Regions from separate parts of the Paenibacillus sp. JNUCC 34 genome, predicted to be linked through region 1. Evidence: a T-box and tRNA genes for the amino acid it is inferred to sense, from the RefSeq annotation. Region 1 holds a T-box; the other holds one or more tRNA genes.
The links. A T-box is a leader RNA that pairs with one kind of tRNA and senses whether it is charged. The one in region 1 lies ahead of AC2TF5_RS21155 (arginine--tRNA ligase), so its partner is inferred to be a tRNA-Arg.
Positions count from the first base shown of each region.

Region 2: it encodes a tRNA-Arg, which carries the amino acid that the T-box ahead of AC2TF5_RS21155 (arginine--tRNA ligase) is inferred to sense. The anticodon was not compared.

Region 1 covers NZ_CM177770.1:4,505,976-4,511,889, forward strand. Annotated here, with positions in the region: gene AC2TF5_RS21135 (magnetosome magnetite crystal formation protein family) at 553-885, shown strand; gene AC2TF5_RS21140 (MerR family transcriptional regulator) at 930-1,697, shown strand; gene AC2TF5_RS21145 (EamA family transporter) at 1,862-2,290, shown strand; gene AC2TF5_RS21150 (class I SAM-dependent methyltransferase) at 2,450-3,214, shown strand; T-box leader at 3,263-3,482, shown strand; gene AC2TF5_RS21155 (arginine--tRNA ligase) at 3,523-5,388, shown strand; gene AC2TF5_RS21160 (hypothetical protein) at 5,449-5,892, opposite strand.
Region 2 covers NZ_CM177770.1:5,819,500-5,833,539, reverse strand. Annotated here, with positions in the region: gene AC2TF5_RS26845 (ABC transporter ATP-binding protein) at 219-1,190, shown strand; gene AC2TF5_RS26840 (ABC transporter permease) at 1,187-2,038, shown strand; gene AC2TF5_RS26835 (ABC transporter permease) at 2,035-2,841, shown strand; gene AC2TF5_RS26830 (ABC transporter substrate-binding protein) at 2,906-3,958, shown strand; gene AC2TF5_RS26825 (PdaC/SigV domain-containing protein) at 4,335-5,423, shown strand; gene clpP (ATP-dependent Clp endopeptidase proteolytic subunit ClpP) at 5,509-6,105, opposite strand; tRNA gene AC2TF5_RS26815 (tRNA-Arg) at 6,273-6,347, opposite strand; gene AC2TF5_RS26810 (sugar-binding transcriptional regulator) at 6,695-7,741, shown strand; gene gap (type I glyceraldehyde-3-phosphate dehydrogenase) at 7,847-8,851, shown strand; gene AC2TF5_RS26800 (phosphoglycerate kinase) at 9,043-10,224, shown strand; gene tpiA (triose-phosphate isomerase) at 10,368-11,120, shown strand; gene gpmI (2,3-bisphosphoglycerate-independent phosphoglycerate mutase) at 11,122-12,666, shown strand; gene eno (phosphopyruvate hydratase) at 12,716-14,002, shown strand.

The DNA.
Region 1 (5,914 bases):
ATTTCTACAACGATATCTACTAAATAGGTGGCTTCCTATCCCTATTGTTGTATAAATACAACAATTCGCCCCTAACCGTCTAATTTCAGTAATTTTGTTACACTTTTTACAACATTAACTTGAATCCTACTGGTTCAGCTGCTCAAAGTCTGCACATATAGCCATCTCTCCGCATACGCACGCTATCACGCGCTTCTACTGAAATTCTTACATCATATCGAACGACAGCAGTGAAATCACCATCTCTTCCATACTCACCTACGCAACAGTCGAAACCTATTATGCAACAATAGATCTGCCTTATACCATGCGAGACATGTAAGTTCCATCAAGTTAACTGACCGCAGTGAAACACTCCCTTCCCCATCAGACATCAGTTTCCTACCGCTACAGGATACTACCATTCTTAAGTTCGATGCTTTTAGCCACGCTAATAATTTTTTCCATTAAATTTGAATTTGGTACTTGAACCTCTAGCTACGTCACCTTTTATGATGACTTCAGTTGTTAATAAAAAGGTAACCATCAAATACACTTTGGAGGTAAAGTACTATGAAAAAAGAAAGTTTACTGAATAGGATATTGGCAAGTTTAGTGCATGTATTTTCGATTTTACTAACCTTTGCATTACCAATCGCTGTATACTTTATATCAAAAAATAAAAATAAATATTTGGCTGATCATGCAAAAGAAGGTATGAACCTTCACTTCACTTTTTTCCCCATCTTTTTGGCATTAACCTTTACTTCTCAAATATGGAGTGCAGCTTCAATTCTTTCTAAGGCACTTCTTGTAATTGAAACCATACTGATTATTATTGCAGCAGCTTATGCTTTAAAGGGAAAAATATTTTCATACCCCGTTATACGCTATTTTAAAGTCTGAACTATAGGATTTTTAAGTCCATTTAGGACAGAGGAGGTGAAATTATGGAAAAAGACATTTTTACCATTGGAGAATTTGCGCAAAAGTCTGGTACGGGCATTCGAACACTTCGATATTATGACAGTATAGACTTGCTTAAACCAAGTGATTATACAGAGGGTGGACACAGACTATATACAAAAGAGGATATAATAACTCTGCAAAAAATTAAATGCCTACAGTTTCTCGGTCTATCCCTAAAAGATATTAAAAACATGCTTAAAAACCATACTGTTAAAGGCACTGCGATATTACAATCTCTAAATGACCAAAAACAGTTATTTGAAGCCAAAAAGCTTGAGATTATGAATATTTTAACCGATATAGATCACATGATTGAAACAATTGAGGAAGAGGAAACGATCAATATCGATATATTTTGTGCTATGGTTCAAAAATTAATGTTTGAAGAGGAAACAGAACGATGGTTTAAAGAACATTATTCTAAAGATGTAGTGAATGAATTATTGGATATAAATAAATCCGAAAAAATCGATCTAGATAAAAAATGGACTAAGATTTTAACTCAAATCAAACATTTAATCTCTACTGAAACCCCGCCGTCTTCTATGAAATCGCAAAAAACTATAGAAAATCTGATGCTGCTTGTGAATGAAACCATGAAAGGGAATATTGATTTGTTTAAAGAAACACTGCCGCACACAAGACCTTTCCCATTTCCCAATCCGTTTACAGATAAGGATCTACAATTTATAAAAGAAGCAATGGAGATTTATACAAATAACAATCCATCATCTTGGATTGAAATGTAAAATACAGCATATAGCGCCTTTTGGCGTTTTTTTGTGCCTAAAATTCATATTTGAGGAATTCCAATAATGCTCTATACTATTAAAGGCAAACATTAATACATACACCACTTTTTTTCACCAACTACTTAACCAACTTTATCTGCTCTAAAGGAGGAGGAACGATCATGCCCTTATGGCTTATATATGCCCTGCTTTCAGCGGTAGCTGCTTCACTCGTGGCCATTTTCGGAAAAATTGGGCTCCAAAACATTGACGCGAACTCCGCAACTGCGATCCGCTCGGTAATCATGGCTCTATTTTTGCTCGGTGTCGTAGCGGTTCAAGGCAAGTTCGCTCAGTTGGGAGAAATTTTGGTCCAGAAAAAAGCTCTCAGTTTTATCGTATTAAGCGGCGTAGCAGGTGCGTTGTCGTGGCTTTTTTATTTTTTAGCATTAAAATACGGCAAAGTATCGCAGGTTGGTCCTATTGATAAACTGAGTGTCGTCATTGCGGTCATCCTGGCATTTGTATTCCTCGGTGAGAAAATATCGTGGATCAACGCCGCTGGCGTAGCTCTGATCGCTATTGGAGCTCTTTTGGTAGCTGTAAAATAAACTATCCCTTGCAAAAGACCGCCAAAAAGCGGTCTTTTCTACTGTTTCCTTTCCCTCCTTGCTATAGGTTGAAACTATAAGCCCCATAATAACTATATATTTCCTTTAATAACCTCGTATATGTCACAATTAGAGCACCAATAGTCAAGGAGTGGTGTTATGAGCTCAGATCAAGTGTGGAAGCCTGAAGACTATGACCGCCAGCTGTCTTTTGTAACAACGTACGGAAAAGGATTAATTGAGCTTTTGGCCCCTCAGCAAGGAGAACGAATTCTGGATCTTGGCTGCGGAACTGGGGATCTGGCACACGAAATCGCCGCGTCCGGGTCCTCTGTTGTTGGAATGGATTTCTCTGAAGAGATGATTAGAAGAGCCGCGGTCAAGTATCCACATCTGACATTCGTTGTTGGGAATGGCGAAAATTTTAACACAGACGTTCTCTTTGATGCCGTATTTTCCAATGCTGCGCTGCACTGGATAACCCAAGCATCAGATGCTGCCTCTTCTGTATATCGGGCATTAAAGCCAGGCGGCCGCTTTATCGCTGAATTCGGTGGCGCCAGCAATATCAGAACAATCGCGAAGGCAATACAAAACGTACTATCATCCCAATATGGAATCGATGCCAATAACCGTAATCCGTGGTACTACCCTAGTATTGGTGAATATGCTTCGTTACTAGAGAAGACAGGGTTCAGGGTGGCACTGGCTCAACATTACGACCGTCCAACTCGGCTTCTCGGCGGTGAGAACGGTATTAAGGACTGGCTTACTCATTTTGGCGACAACTTTTTCACTGGCCTTACACCAGACGAAAAGAAAAATGCATTTGAACAAATAAGCCAGCTTACGAAACAATCCCTGTGGAAAGACGATGCATTTTATGCGGACTATAAACGACTTCGAATCGTTGCATTCAAATGATAGTTGATTTTCACGGTAGATTGGTTATAATATGAAAAACTCGAATAACGCAGTTCAATGATTGGGAGAGTACTGATCGACGTCTATGTCCAAGTGAGCCGGGAGAGTGGGAACCGGTACAGGCTCGGTCACGAAGCGGACCCATGAGATGGTCTTCTGAAACAACTAGTAGGAAGCCCCGGCTTACACCGTTATTGTATTGAAGTGGTTAAACCTATGGTTTAGCAACGAGAGTGGTACCGCGAGCGCTATAGTCCTCGTCTCTTATGAGATGAGGGCTTTTTTTATTTTCTAAGGGGGAACTAAAAATGTTAAGTCAATTCATCACTACAGGCATCGAACAAGCGGTGCAGCATGTTGTGTCATCAACTCCAGGAGCGGCTCTGCCAGATGTTTTACAGGTACAAGTCGAGCAGCCTGCAAATATGGACCATGGCGACTATTCCACGAATATTGCCATGCAGTTAGCCAAAACCCTTCGTAAGGCACCGCTGAACATCGCTGAGCAAATTAAAGTTCAGCTTGAACAAGACAAGTCTTTTGCAAAACTGATCCACCATATCCAAGTTGTGCCGCCGGGGTTCATAAATTTTTATATGGATTGGTCCACATGGGCTCAAACGACTTTTGAGCTTCCTCAATTACCAGCGGAAAAGGTTGTAATCGAGCATACATCCATCAACCCGAACAAATCAGCACATATTGGTCACTTGAGAAATTCTTGTATCGGAGACACTCTCGTTCGGCTGATGAGGAAAATCGGATACGAAGTGGAAGTTCATAACTACATTGATGATCTCGGCAATCAGTTGGCGGATACGGTCGTCGGCATTCAGAACATTTCCTTATCCAAAGAGCATCGCCGCTTCGGAGATTATTGCTGGGATATTTACTCCGCCATCAACAAGACTTATCAAAATGACCCGGAACTGGTTCACCAAAGAACCGATGTTCTTCATGCACTTGAGGAAGGTAACCAAAACCTGTCCTGGGTCGGGTTGCTTGTAGCTGAAAGGATTGTACGTGAGCACATCGAAGAAATGAAGCAGTTCGGCATTGAGTATGACCTGCTTGTCTGGGAAAGCAATATCGTCAGAGAAGGATTTTGGGCATCTGCGTTTGAGCTGCTGAAGCAGACCTCCTTGTTCCATCAAGAGACAGAAGGTAAACTGGCTGGCTGCTGGGTATTAAAGCAATCAACGCAGGAGTCCGGGGATGACAGTGATACGGAGCACAGTATAGATAAGGTACTGGTTCGTTCTAATGGCATATTAACCTATACGGCAAAAGATATAGCATATCATTTATGGAAATACGGCTTGCTCCAAAATGACTTTATGTACAAAAAGTTTGCAGGCGATGTATGGACGACCAGTTCTCACGGTGAACATCAACTATTCGGTAAAGCCGATATGGTTATCAACGTCATTGATTACAGACAGCAATATCCACAGGCGATGGTCAAGCAGGCGCTTGAAGGACTCGGGTTCACCACGGAAGCAGAGAAGCTGCGTCATGTTAGCTATGGCGTTGTATCCTTAAGCCCGTCAGCTGCGGCGGATCTTGGCATCGACACCTCTGACGGTAAAGCCTCTTACGCAATGTCCGGCCGTCAAGGCATCGGCATCAAAATAACAGAACTGATCGACCTGATGGAAAACGTCATCGAAGAATCTCGTTCGGATAAGAACGGCTTGTCCAGCCGGGATATCGCCACAGCTTCCATCCGCTACTACCTGCTGCGTTTTGCTCTGCAAACCGAGGTCGTATTTGATCTAAAACAAGCTACCGAAATTTCCGGAAATACAGGTGTTTATCTGCTCTATTCCTACGCTCGCGCCCTAAGTGTACTGAACAAGGCTCAGGACAAAGATGTGATACCATTCGTACCAGAGCAGTTCCCTGTTCTTGAAAAAGCAGAACATGCTCTGCTCAGACATATAAGCACATGGCATGATTCACTCTATGGAGCGGGTAAAGAACTCACGCCGAGTTCTCTTTGTAATTACGCATATGAGTTGGCCTCGCTATTCAACAACTTCTACGGGGCATGCCCAATTCTCAAGATGGATGGTGACGTGCTGAAGTTCCGCGTATGGCTAACCTCTATTTTCAAAGAAACGCTTGGTGAAGCATTAGAGATTCTTGGACTGCCGACGCCGAGCCGGATGTAACATCATTTAAAAGCCCCCATTCTTTGTCTACTCAAGAGATGGGGGCTTCTACTATTCTGATTATTGCAAACCTCGAACTGTCAGTTTAACGTTGTAACCTTGCTCGGTTTTGCCAGCTTCCGCAATCGTCCAGTTGACAGCCAAAGTCTGTTTCAAACGCTCCAGCTGTTCTTCCTGCAGAGGAAGACCTTCAATAATTCCTTCACCAACTAGGAAATCGGATTCCGAACTTAAATGGAAAGCTTCTTCAAGCCATATCTTCAATCCATTTCTCGTGTTAAACGTAATCCGGTATCCTTCTGTCGTGGCCTTCTCCAAATCTTCCCCATGCTGCTCGGCATAGCTAAACAGCTCAGTATAATCAAAATGGCCGTTTTGTGCGACATGGAATGCTTCGACCTGACCTGAGCGGATAGCCTGCAAGAGTTCTTCTGCTTGCAGTCCGCATTTTCTCGCATGCTCCAAAAGAATAGCAGTGTGCTGCGAAATCTTTATCTCTGACATCTGTGGTCTCTCCTTCTATGTA
Region 2 (14,040 bases), 1.3 Mb from region 1:
CTTTTAACCCTGCATGGTCACAAATGACAAAATCTAGATGGGACAAGGCCTCTCCCTGTCGAATTACTCAAGAAAAGTGTTGTGTATGGGGTCAAAACAAGGTATAGTGAATATGCAAAAAACTGAACATAACCTGTCGATAAGCCATACCAATGGATATGGCTTTTTTTTCTTAATTTATAGGAAAGACTATTACCATTAACCGTAAGGGGATGATGATGCATATGATTGAACTTGTCCAGGTAGAAAAACAATTTCAAGGACAAGCGGTCGTGCATCCGCTGTCGCTCTCCATTAAGGAAGGGGAATTCCTGACTTTGCTGGGCCCCAGCGGCTGCGGCAAGACGACAATCCTCCGTATGATTGCAGGATTCGAACAGCCGACGGAAGGGGAAGTGTGGCTCGCCGGGCAGAACGTGACCGATACGCCGGCGAACAAGCGAGATTTGAATCTCGTGTTTCAACATTATGCCTTATTCCCGCACATGACCGTAGAAGACAATATAGCTTTTGGTTTGAAAATGAAAAAAATGCCGCGTGCACAGATTAAGGAACGCGTAGCGGAAGCCGTGACAATGACGCAGCTTACCCCGCTAGTGGACCGTTATCCGCACCAGCTTTCCGGTGGACAGCAGCAACGTGTTGCCATTGCCAGAGCAATTGCAAACAAGCCGAAGGTGCTGTTGCTGGATGAGCCGCTTGGTGCGCTAGATTTGCAGCTTCGTAAAAACTTGCAGTCTGAACTGAAACATCTGCAGCGTTCACTCGGGATTACGTTTGTTTATGTAACGCATGATCAAGAAGAAGCGATGATGCTATCTGACCGGATCGTGATTATGAACAACGGGAAGGTCGAGCAGATCGGAACGCCGCGTGAAATCTACGCCAGACCGCAGACTCTATTCGCTGCAACCTTTGTTGGAGAGAACAACATCTTCTCTTCGCCCGAAGGGCTTTTTGCCGTGCGTCCTGAAAAAATCATTCCGCAGCGCGAACCGGGCGCCAAGAAGACGGGTATCATCGAGGATGTACAGTACCTCGGCAATGTGCATAAGCTGATGGTACAGCTCGATAACGAGCCGATGAGGGTTACGATTGCCCTCGATTTCACGGATGATGAGCCTTGGGAAGTCGGTGAAGCCATCGGACTGAACTGGGATGAGAGGGATGAGGTGGGCATCGGGTCATGAGAAAATCTAAATTCCTCGTGACTCCCGTCCTGCTCTGGCTCTCTTTGTTTCTTATTATTCCGATGCTTATCGTAGTAGGGATCTCGTTTCTGCAGCGTGACGCGCTAGGGAACCTCGTCTTTTCATTCAGCCTGGAAGGCTATAAGACGTTTTTTGATCCGTTATACCTCGGAATTTACTGGGACACGATTGTTTTGTCGGTACTGACCACACTGATTTGTCTGATCGTCAGCTATCCGCTGGCCTATTATATAGCCAACGCATCCCCGCGTATCCAGACGTGGGGCCTAATCCTTATAACGGTGCCTTTCTGGATCAATTTCCTGATCCGTACGTACGCCTGGGTGCTGCTGCTTCGGACACAGGGCGTTGTTAATACGTTCCTTATGGATCTGGGATGGATTGATGAACCTATACAGATGCTGTATACCAAAGGTGCTGTATTGCTCGGGATGGTTTATAACTTCATTCCGTTCATGGTGCTGCCGATTTATGTGGCGCTGGAGCAGATGGATAAACGTCTTCTTGATGCGGCGAGTGACTTGGGTGCCTCCCGCTGGAAAGCGTTCCGCCATATTACATTGCCTCAGAGCAAATCCGGTATTATGACGGGTTCGATTCTAGTTTATGTATCGACGACGGGTATGTTTGTCGTTACGGATATTTTGGGCGGCGCAAAGTCAGCCATGATCAGCAACATTATACAGGCACAATTTCTCGGGGCCCGAAACTGGCCTTTTGGGGCTGCGTTATCGGTTATTTTCGTGATTACCTCGCTGGTGCTGATTATGCTATTTAACCGGGCGATGCAAGCTCGCCACCAACGTGTGAAGGAGGGGAGAGCATGAAGAAACGAAATCATCCTCTGCTTGGATTTCACTCGTTCCTAATGATGGCGTTCATCTATTTGCCAATCATTATGATCATCATCTTTTCCTTTAACGATACGCGGCTCAGTGGTAACTGGGAAGGCTTTACGTTTGATTGGTATGTTTCTCTGTTCAACAACAGGCATGTCATGGAAGCTCTGATGAACAGCTTGACAGTTGCCGTCATATCAACGATCGTATCTACCGTTCTTGGTACGCTCGCGGCTCTGTCGCTCCGCAATCTGGGGAAAAAAGGACGCAGCAGCATGAACGGACTGCTGTACTTGCCGGTAATCATACCGGATATCATTATGGGTCTCTCGCTGCTCGTGCTGTTCAGTCAGTTGGGCATTGATTCAGGTAAGACCACCATCATTATTGCGCATATCACATTCAGTCTGTCTTATGTATATGTCGTAGTGACGGCTCGTCTGGCCAATATGGGCAAGCAGCTGGAGGAAGCGGCACTAGATCTGGGAGCCACCCGTTGGCAGACGTTTCGTCATGTTACCCTGCCGCAGATTTCTCCGGGGATTATCGCCGGGGCCTTGATTGCGTTCACGTTATCGCTCGATGATTTTATGGTTAGCTTCTTTGTGGCTGGACCGAGCTCGACTACGCTACCGATATATATTTACGCTCAGGTGAAGCGGGGTATTTCCCCGGAAATCAACGCGCTCTGTACACTGCTGATTCTGGTGAGTGTGACCTTGATCCTGCTTGCGCAATATGTCCTTAACCGCGGCAAGGGTCAGAAGAAACACAAGACACTACCGATCTAAGCGGAAGTACCGCTTTTCGGATAAATTCAATATAATGTATGGCGGAAAGAGAGGAGATAGTGAATTGAAAAAATCGAGATGGACCCGTCTGCTGCTGGCAGGCATGCTCGCTGTGGTGTCGATAACATCCTTGGCGGCTTGTGGCTCTGAAAAGGAAACCTTGCACATTTACAGCTGGGCTGACAACTTTGACCCAGAGGTGCTGAAGGATTTTGAGAAGGAATTTGACGTCAAGGTGACGTACGACAATTACGCGAACAATGAGGACCTGCTGGCGAAGATCAAAGCAGGCGGTGGCGGATATGACTTGATCCAGCCTTCGGATTATATGGTAAAGACCATGATCAACATGGATCTGCTGGAGCCGCTTGATAAGAATAATATCCCGAACATGGAGAACATTGCGGATACATTTAAGGATCCGGAGTTTGACCCGGACAATAAATATTCCATCGTATATATGACCGGTGTGACGGGAATCGCATATAACAAAAAGTATGTCAAAGAGGAAATTAAGAGCTGGAATGATCTGTGGAACCCGGCTTATAAAGGAAAGGTGCTGCTGCTTGATGACAACCGTGAAATGATCGGTATGGCTCTCAAGAAGCAGGGCAAATCCAACAGCACTACGGATGAATCTGAGATTAGTGCAGCCGTAGATGATCTGAAGACATTGCTGCCGAACGTGCTCGCTTTTGACACGGACAACATTAAGCAAAAAATGATTCAAGAGGAAGGCTGGATTGCAACCGTATGGTCCGGCGATGCATCCTTTATCGCGAAAGAGAACCCTGATGTGGGCTATGTTGTACCTGAAGAGGGTGGAACGATCTTCTCCGATAACTACGCTATTCCAAAAGGCGCTAAAAACAAGGAACTGGCTGAGAAGTTTATGAACTATATGCTGGATCCGAAAGTTAGTGCGAAAAACTACGAATTCATCGGTTACAGTAATCCGAACGCTAAAGCGATGGAATTCCACAGTGAAGAATACCGCAGTGACAAAATGATCAATCTGACAGAAGATGAGCTTAAACGAACCGAATGGCTCAGTGATGTTGGAGAGTCTCTGCAAATTTATGACCGTTTCTGGACGGAACTGAAGAGCGGAAGATAAGTTAATATTCTCTGCAAGATCCTTTGTAGAATTAGAAAATCCTTGCCCACACTAGCACACTAGGGCAAGGATTTTTTTCGTGAAAGTAAATTGCAAATCTCAGAACGACAATAAATAACAAAATCCTTACATTTCTTTTCATTTTCATCGAAGATGCTTCGTTCCTATTTTTATTAGGAGAAACATAAACATTGGATGTTTAATATTTGGTGCAAATGAGGCATAGGTATATTATTTCATTACAAATTGTTTGGATTTTACTAATTGTTGGCATCAAAATTGTCACCGTGATTGTTACCTCTCTCGCTGTCGTGTTTCCTATAATGAAAACGGGTAATACAGTAAATACTTAAATTTGGAAGGTGGAGAATAATAAATGGGAAACAAAATGAAGTACGGTGCAGCAGTCATTGCGGCGGGGGTGTTGCTCACTGGCCTGGGTTGGAATGGACAAGTGGTGGATGCTAGCTCTTCTAAAGCTAAAGTGACCGTAGCAGCTCAAAAATCTACCAAATCGGAAGTTGCACTGAAATGGAACGGCAAGGCATTAACCCAGAAGGGGATGCTGGATCATGGCACCGTTTATGTACCGGCAACAGCAATACGGGATGCACTCGGTATTCCGTTAAAATATGATGCGAAAAACAGAACTTATACCATTGGCAATGGCTACAACAAACTGAGTGCAGCTGTCTACGCTAATAATGAAATCTACCTTACCGTGAACGGATACGTATATGATGTAGGAGAGCCGGGAGGCCAGATTGTGAATGGCCGCCTGTATATCCCGTATAAAGTACTGAATGAGTACATGGGTGTTCAGGGACAATGGAATTCATCTCTTAAATCACTCAGCATGACCCCAAAGAAGCAAAATTCGATTACGATCAAGTCGGCGACGTTGAAGAAGAAGGTTCTAAATGTGGAGGCTGTTGTGCATTATCCAGTAGTGAGTGGGCTTGAAAATGAACAGGCTCAAGCGGAAATCAACAAGGTGCTGAAAAAGAACGCGGAGGATGTGATTGCTGGAGCTGAAGAAACCATCGGCCTGGAACCTCCATCCGGAACGAAGTTTCCGTATTCGTATGAGTTTCAAGGAGGTTTTGTAGTTCACTACAACGCACAAGGGTTGCTGAGCATTACAACTGATGAATACTCATACACCGGCGGTGCGCACGGCATGACTTTCCGCAACAGCTTTACGTTCTCATTAAAGGATGGTAAGCAGCTGAAGCTCGGTGATGTCATCAACATGCAGGGCAAAAACAAGCAGAAGCTGAACAATCTTGTGCTGAACAAGATGAAGAAGGACGGAGGCTACCTCGGTGGATTTAAAAGCGTGCCTGCTGATGCTGATTTCTACCTGAAGGATAACGCAGCAGTTCTGTACTTCCAATTGTACGACTACACGGCATATGCTTATGGCTTCCCTCAATTTGAGCTTAACTTGAAGGAATGGAAGTAAGGTTTCCGCTGTGTCTAAAAGGTTTCCATAGAAAAAGGGCTGACATCCACATTTGCGGATATCAGCCCTTTTATTTAATGAATTATTAAATGCCTTGTGAAGGTGTCTTTTCAAGCACTTGGTCAACGAGACCGTATTCTTTAGCCTCACTAGCCGTCATGAAATAGTCACGATCGGTATCCTTCTCAATACGCTCCAGCGGTTGGCCGGTACGCTCTGCAAGGATGTGGTTCAGTTTATCGCGCATTTTCAGAATGCGGCGAGCACGGATTTCAATATCCGTCGCTTGTCCCTGTGCTCCGCCCAGAGGCTGATGAATCATAATTTCGCTGTTTGGCAGCGCGAATCGCTTGCCTTTAGCGCCAGCATTCAGTAGGAAAGCCCCCATGGAAGCAGCCATACCGACGCAGATGGTGGACACGTCAGGTTTGATAAACTGCATTGTATCAAAAATAGCCATACCAGCAGTAATGGATCCGCCAGGGCTATTGATGTAAAGATGAATGTCCTTCTCAGGATCCTCTGCTGCCAAAAACAGCATTTGTGCAATGATGGCATTGGCAACCACGTCGTTTACGTCGGAGCCGAGGAAGATAATGCGGTCTTTCAGCAATCTGGAATAGATGTCGTACGCCCGCTCACCGCGGTTGCTTTGTTCAACGACCATAGGTATGAAACTCATATAGAAAACCTCCCCTTAAATGCATTCCTCATTAAAATACTGTTACCGTATTACCCAAATAATAAACAATTTCAACCATAAAGTCAAAGATAGTCAAACTATTGGTTAAAAAAAAGAGCCGTCATAGGCACTTATGGGTAAACAGTATATAGAGTTCTGAAAATAAATGGCGCGCCCGCGAGGAATCGAACCTCGATCTCAGGCTCCGGAGGCCTACGTCATATCCATTGGACCACGGGCGCAAAATAGCAACGAAGATGATTATACCGCATCTTTTTCTAAAAGACAAGAAGCAGGCAAAAACTTTCCGAATGAGCCTTATATGGAGAGTATACTTTCATTATTCCGGATATGAAGCCGTTCACATTTTCCCGGCAAAAAGGATTGAATAATGGCAGATTTTCATCACATGAATGGACGGGTATACCACCAATGCATAAGAATGCTTGGGGCTGAGAAATATACATTCGGAACACTTGCAACCATCATAAATATTGAGTAGAATAAAGGTGGGACTCAAAACGTTTGACTGGGACATTTTGCGACCATAGAGAAGGAGATCCAAGACGAAGTTGCAGGAGTGGAAAGCATGCGTAATTTATTAGAAATACAAGAGCAGCTTCTGCCCGATCTCATGGACACTCTCAAACGAAGGTATACGATCCTTCATCAGATCAAGTTATCCGGAATTGTTGGGCGCAGGACACTTGCAGCATCGCTGGCAATGACCGAACGTGTGCTGAGGGCCGAAACGGACCTCTTGAAAGCACAGGGGTTGATCGAGATTGAGACGCTTGGGATGAGGGTCAGCAGTGCCGGAACGAACTTGCTGGAGCAGCTCGAGCCGGTGATGAAGGACCTGTTCGGATTAGCCGACCTAGAAGAAAAAATCCGCGAGGCTTATGGGCTACGCAAAGTGGTTATTGTCCCGGGTGACAGTGAGTCTTCAACCGATGTGAAACGTGAACTTGGCAGAGCTGGAGCAAGAGCGCTTCTTTGCTTTGTTGACAACGGAGACATTATCGCGGTAACGGGTGGATCAACGCTCGCCGAAGTGGCAGAGCAGATGACGCCGTCGTCGGCCGGCCCTTTGAAAGATTCGTGGTTCGTACCTGCAAGAGGTGGTTTGGGTGAGAGCATGGAGATTCAAGCGAATACCATCGCATCCAAGATGGCCAAGAAGGTGGGAGCTGAATATCGGCTACTGCATGTGCCTGATCTGCTGAGTGACGATGCTTATCAGTCTTTGGTTCAGGATCATCATATCCAGGACATTGTGGATGTTATACGCAGATCATGCGTGATTGTTCACGGTATCGGAGATGCTATGGAGATGGCTCACCGCCGGAAGCTTGATGAGAAGTCAATTCAGGACTTGAAAGCGGAAGGGGCAATTGCTGAATCCTTCGGTTACTATTTCAGTGAAGAAGGTACGGTCGTTCACAAAATGCTAACCCTTGGGCTGCGGCTTGAGGATATTATGCGGACGGAGACGATCATCGGTATTGCAGGTGGACGCAGTAAGGCCAGAGCTATTCACGCCGTATTGAAATTCGGGCATGAAGATATTCTTGTTATCGATGAGGCTGCAGCGCACGAAATCGAGAAGCGGCTGAATCAAACGGCGGAGCTGTAGTAAAAACTCTAAAGTAAAGCATCTATACTAACTTTGTTGTCTTGATGGACCTCACGGTCTGTCTTGAATAAATAAAAAACTTTCACTATATGGAGGGAAATACTCATGGTTAAAGTAGGTATTAACGGTTTTGGACGTATTGGACGTAACGTGTTCCGCGCAGCGCTGGACAACAAGGATGTTGAAATTGTTGCAATTAACGATTTGACAGATGTAAGCACGCTGGCACACCTTTTGAAATATGACACTACTCACGGCAGATTGAATGCAACAGTAGAAGCTAAAGAAGGCGCACTGGTAGTTAACGGTCGCGAAGTAAAAGTATTTGCAGAGCGTAACCCAGAAAACTTGCCTTGGGGTCAACACGGCGTTGAAATCGTTGTTGAATCCACAGGTATCTTCACAGCTAAAGACAAAGCTTCCGCTCACTTGAAAGGCGGCGCTAAGAAAGTTATCATCTCCGCTCCTGCTACTGACGAAGATATCACAATCGTTATGGGCGTTAACGAAGACAAATACGATCCAGCTAATCATACAGTAATCTCCAACGCTTCTTGCACAACGAACTGCTTGGCTCCATTTGCAAAAGTTCTGGACGAAAACTTTGGTATCGTAAAAGGTATGATGACAACTGTTCACTCTTACACGAATGACCAGCAAGTACTTGACCTGCCGCACAAAGACCTTCGTCGTGCTCGTGCAGCAGCTGAGAACATCATTCCATCCACAACTGGTGCAGCTAAAGCCGTTAGCTTGGTTCTGCCACAGCTGAAAGGCAAGTTGAATGGTATGGCTATGCGTGTACCTACGAAGAACGTTTCCGTAACTGACCTTGTTATCGAAACTTCTAAGAACGTAACTAGAGAATCCGTAAACGAAGCTTTGAAAGCTGCTGCTAACGGTCCTCTGAAAGGTATCATGAACTACTCCGAAGAGCCGCTTGTATCCAGCGACTACAATACAGATCCAGCTTCTTCCACTATCGACTCCCTGTCCACTATGGTAGTAGGCGATAACATGGTGAAAGTCGTTTCTTGGTATGACAATGAGTGGGGCTATTCCAACCGTGTTGTTGACCTCGCAATCTACGTTGCAAGCAAAGGTCTGTAATATCTGATCTAAACCATCAATCGAAGAGGGGTTCCCTATGGCGCTCCTCTTTGGTTTTGTGATTTATATATTTTCATGTTTTCATGCCAGAGTACTGGGAAGAATAGATAAAACCGGACTCTAAACATAGAGAGAGAACGAGAGCAATCTGCTGTCGGCGAGGAGAATAGTTTCTTAGGAGGAACGTGGAGATGAACAAGAAAAGTGTACGTGATGTGGAAGTAAGCGGCAAACGGGTGTTTGTCCGCGTCGATTTCAATGTACCCCTCGAGGATGGAAAGATTACCGATGATACTCGGATTCGTGAAACCCTGCCGACCATTAAATATTTGATGGAAAAAGGCGCTAAAGTTATTTTGGCTAGCCATATGGGACGTCCGAAAGGTCAAGTCGTAGATTCCATGCGTTTGACATCTGCTAGCGAACGTTTGTCCGAGCTTCTTGGCAAACCGGTAGCGAAAGCAGATGAAGCGGTTGGGGATGCAGTAAAAGCACAAATTGCTAACATGAAGGACGGCGACGTTCTTGTGCTTGAAAACGTTCGTTTCTATCCTGGTGAAGAGAAGAATGATCCGGAGCTTGCGAAGCAGTTCGCTGAGCTTGCAGATCTGTTCGTGAACGACGCTTTCGGTGCAGCACACCGTGCACATGCATCGACTGAAGGAATCGCGCATATTCTTCCGGCTGTATCCGGCTTGCTGATGGAAAAAGAACTGTCCGTATTGGGCAAAGCCCTTTCCAATCCAGATCGTCCGTTTACCGCTATTATTGGCGGCTCGAAGGTTAAAGACAAAATCGATGTGATCAACAACCTGCTTACGCTGGCTGACAACGTCATTATCGGCGGTGGACTTGCTTACACGTTCTTCAAAGCTCAAGGTCATGAAATCGGTCAATCATTGTGTGATGATTCCAAGCTGGAAACTGCACTAGGTTTTATCGAGAAAGCAAAAGAATTGGGCAAGAACTTCTACCTCCCGGAAGACATTGTTGTTTCGGATGACTTCAGTGCCGATGCCAACACGAACATTGTTGATATCGACGGCATTCCTGCAGATTGGGAAGGCGTAGACATTGGACCGAAGACGCGTGCGAAGTATGCAGAAGTAATCAAGAACTCTAAGCTGGTCGTATGGAACGGGCCTATGGGCGTATTCGAAATTGAACCGTTCTCTAACGGTACTCGTGAAGTAGCTCAAGCTTGTGCAGACACAGAAGCTTACACGATTATCGGCGGTGGTGATTCCGCAGCAGCTGCAGAGAAGTTCCACTTGGCTGACAAGATGAACCACATCTCTACAGGCGGCGGCGCATCTCTTGAGTTTATGGAAGGTAAAGAGCTTCCTGGTGTTGTGGCACTGAACGATAAGTAGTATCTTTTAAAAAGCTTATATTTCTCGTAGAAACGCCGTCGCCCTTTGAAAAGGACGCGGATTAGTTTCTACTTTATAAAAGCAAGTCGCAAAGAAGCGGGTCCCCTAGAATCTGGGGGAGTAAGAGTAAAGGAGTGAATCGTGTGAGAACACCTATCATAGCCGGCAACTGGAAAATGTTCAAAACTGTTCCGGAAGCTAAAGCATTCTTTGAAGAGGTAAAAGGCAAAGCGGAAGTCGAGGGCGTGGAAAGTGTGATCTGCGCGCCGTTTACGAACCTCCCTGCGCTTGTTGAAGCCGCTAAAGGCACGAACATCAAGATTGGCGCACAAAATCTTCATTTTGAGGAAAATGGCGCATTTACCGGCGAAATTAGCGGTGTCATGCTGCAGGATCTGGGCGTAGACTATGTCATTATCGGACATTCGGAGCGCCGTCAATATTTTGGCGAAACGGATGAGATTGTGAACAAAAAAGTCCATGCGGCTTTCCGTCACCGTCTTCTTCCGATCGTATGTGTCGGTGAGAAGCTCGAAGAGCGTGAAGCTGGCCAGACGAAAGACGTATGCAAAGTACAGACGGAAGCAGCTTTTGCAGGAATTCCTGCGGATCAAGCTGTGCATGTTGTCATTGCTTACGAACCGATCTGGGCGATTGGAACAGGTAAATCCTCCACAGCACAGGATGCTAACGAAGTAATCTCTTACATCCGTGACCTTGTGAAAGGAATGTATGGTGAAGATGTATCCAATCAGGTACGTATTCAATACGGCGGAAGTGTGAAGCCTGAGAATGTAACTGAGTATATGGGTCAAAGCGACATTGACGGCGCGCTCGTTGGAGGAGCCAGCTTGCAGCCGGCCTCTTTCATCCAGCTCGTTGAGGGGGCGAAGTAAGATGTCAGCACCAAAACCTGTAGCTCTGATCATCATGGACGGATTCGGGCTGCGTAACACCACTGAAGGCAATGCGGTCTCCCAAGCTAACAAACCGAACTATGATCGTTATTTGAAGCAATACCCGAATACGACGCTGACGGCATGTGGTGAGGCGGTAGGACTTCCAGCAGGACAAATGGGTAACTCCGAAGTGGGTCACCTGAACATCGGAGCTGGACGGATTGTTTATCAAGACTTGACCCGGATTACGAAGTCGATTCGCGAAGGTGAATTTTTCGAGAATGAAACCCTCGTAGAAGCAATTCGTTCCGCTAAGAAAAACAACAAGAAACTGCATCTGTACGGCCTCGTATCCGATGGCGGCGTTCATAGCCATATTGAGCATATGTTCGCTATGCTGGACCTTGCTAAGAAGGAAGATATGCACGAAGTGTACATCCATGGTTTCATGGATGGTCGTGACGTGGCTCCGGACAGCGGTAAACAATTTATTAAAGACTTGATCGCTAAGATCGAGGAAGTCGGCGTTGGTAAAATCGCCACCGTATCGGGACGCTATTATGCGATGGACCGTGACAAACGTTGGGACCGCGTAGAGAAAGCCTACCGTGCGATGGTGTACGGCGAAGGCCCGAAATACACTGATCCACTGAAAGCAATCAATGAATCTTATGAGAAATCGGTCTATGATGAATTCGTAGAGCCAACTGTCATCGTAGATGATCAGGGCAATCCGGTGAGCCTGGTGGAAAGCGGAGATTCTGTAATCTTCTTGAACTACCGCCCAGACCGTGCGATCCAGCTGTCCCAGGTATTTACGAACAAGGATTTCCGTGGATTTGACCGTGGACCTAAGTTTCCGCAAGATTTGCATTTTGTCTGCTTGACCTTGTTTAGCGAAACGGTAGAGGGCTTTGTTGCGTACAAGCCGAAGAACCTCGACAATACGCTGGGTGAAGTGCTGGTGCAGAACAACAAGAAGCAGCTACGTATTGCAGAGACGGAGAAATACCCACACGTCACGTTTTTCTTCAGCGGCGGCCGTGATGTTGAGCTTCCGGGCGAGACACGCGTGCTGATTAATTCGCCGAAGGTGGCCACGTATGACCTACAGCCGGAGATGAGCGCTTATGAAGTGGCGGATGCTTGTGTGAAGGAGATCGAAGCGGATAAACACGATGCGATTATCCTGAACTTTGCCAATCCCGACATGGTAGGCCATTCCGGCATGTTGGAACCAACAATCAAAGCAGTTGAAGTTACAGACGAATGTGTCGGCAAAGTGGTGGATGCTGTCCTTGCTAAAGGCGGCGTTGTCCTCATTACAGCTGACCATGGCAACGCAGATATGGTATTCGATGAGAACGGACGGCCATTTACAGCTCATACAACGAACCCGGTTCCGTTTATCGTCACAGACGAGAACGTAACCCTGCGAGAAGGCGGTATTCTTGCTGATATCGCACCGACTATTTTGGATCTGATGCAGCTTGAGAAGCCGGAAGAAATGACCGGAACATCTATGATTGCAGCCCGCAAATAGATTAATCGAATCACGCTGAAATAAATCACATTTAAAGGAGACTATATCTATGACTATTATTTCCGACGTATACGCACGCGAAGTCCTTGACTCCCGTGGTAACCCGACTGTAGAAGTTGAAGTATATCTGGAATCCGGTGCAATCGGACGCGCTATCGTTCCATCCGGTGCTTCCACTGGTATTCACGAAGCGGTTGAGCTTCGCGACGACGACAAATCCCGTTACCTGGGCAAAGGCGTTCTGAAAGCTGTTGAGAACGTAAATGAAATTATCGCTCCAGAAGTAATTGGTATGGACGCTTTGGATCAACTCGGCATCGACAAGCTGATGATCACTTTGGACGGAACTCCGAACAAAGGCAAGCTGGGCGCTAACGCGATTCTGGCTGTATCCATGGCTGTTGCTCGTGCAGCTGCAGAAGCTCTGGACCTCCCGCTGTATGTTTACCTCGGTGGATTCAATGCGAAACAGCTTCCAGTACCTATGATGAACATCGTTAACGGTGGCGCACACGCTGACAACAACGTTGACGTTCAAGAGTTCATGGTACTGCCTGTTGGCGCACCAAGCTTCAAAGAAGCGCTTCGTATGGGTGCTGAAATCTTCCACAACCTGAAATCCGTACTTAAAGGCAAAGGCCTGAACACTGCAGTTGGTGACGAAGGCGGTTTTGCTCCTAACTTCACATCCAACGAAGATGCATTGTCTTCCATCATCGAAGCTATCGAGAAAGCCGGCTACAAGCCAGGCGAAGACGTATTCCTCGGTATGGACGTTGCTTCCACTGAGTTCTTCAAAGATGGTAAGTATGTTCTGGAAGGCGAAGGCAAGTCCTACACGCCTGCTGAATTCGTTGACTTGCTCGCTTCTTGGGTTGATAAATACCCAATCATCACCATCGAAGACGGATGTTCCGAGGACGATTGGGAAGGTTGGAAATTGCTCACTGAAAAATTGGGCAACAAAATTCAACTCGTTGGTGACGACTTGTTCGTTACGAACACAGAGCGTCTGGAAAGAGGTATCAACGAAAATATTGGTAACTCCATCCTGATCAAAGTTAACCAAATCGGTACGCTGACTGAAACATTTGATGCGATCGAAATGGCAAAACGCGCTGGTTACACAGCAGTTATCTCCCACCGTTCCGGTGAGTCCGAAGATAGCACTATTGCTGACATCGCGGTTGCTACAAACGCGGGTCAGATCAAAACAGGTGCTCCTTCCCGTACTGACCGTGTTGCAAAATACAACCAATTGCTTCGCATCGAAGATCAATTGGGTGAATTGGCTCAATACAACGGCTTGAAGTCGTTCTACAACTTGAAGAAGTAATAATATGTGAAAAGACCAGCTCCTGTTTTATGGAGCTG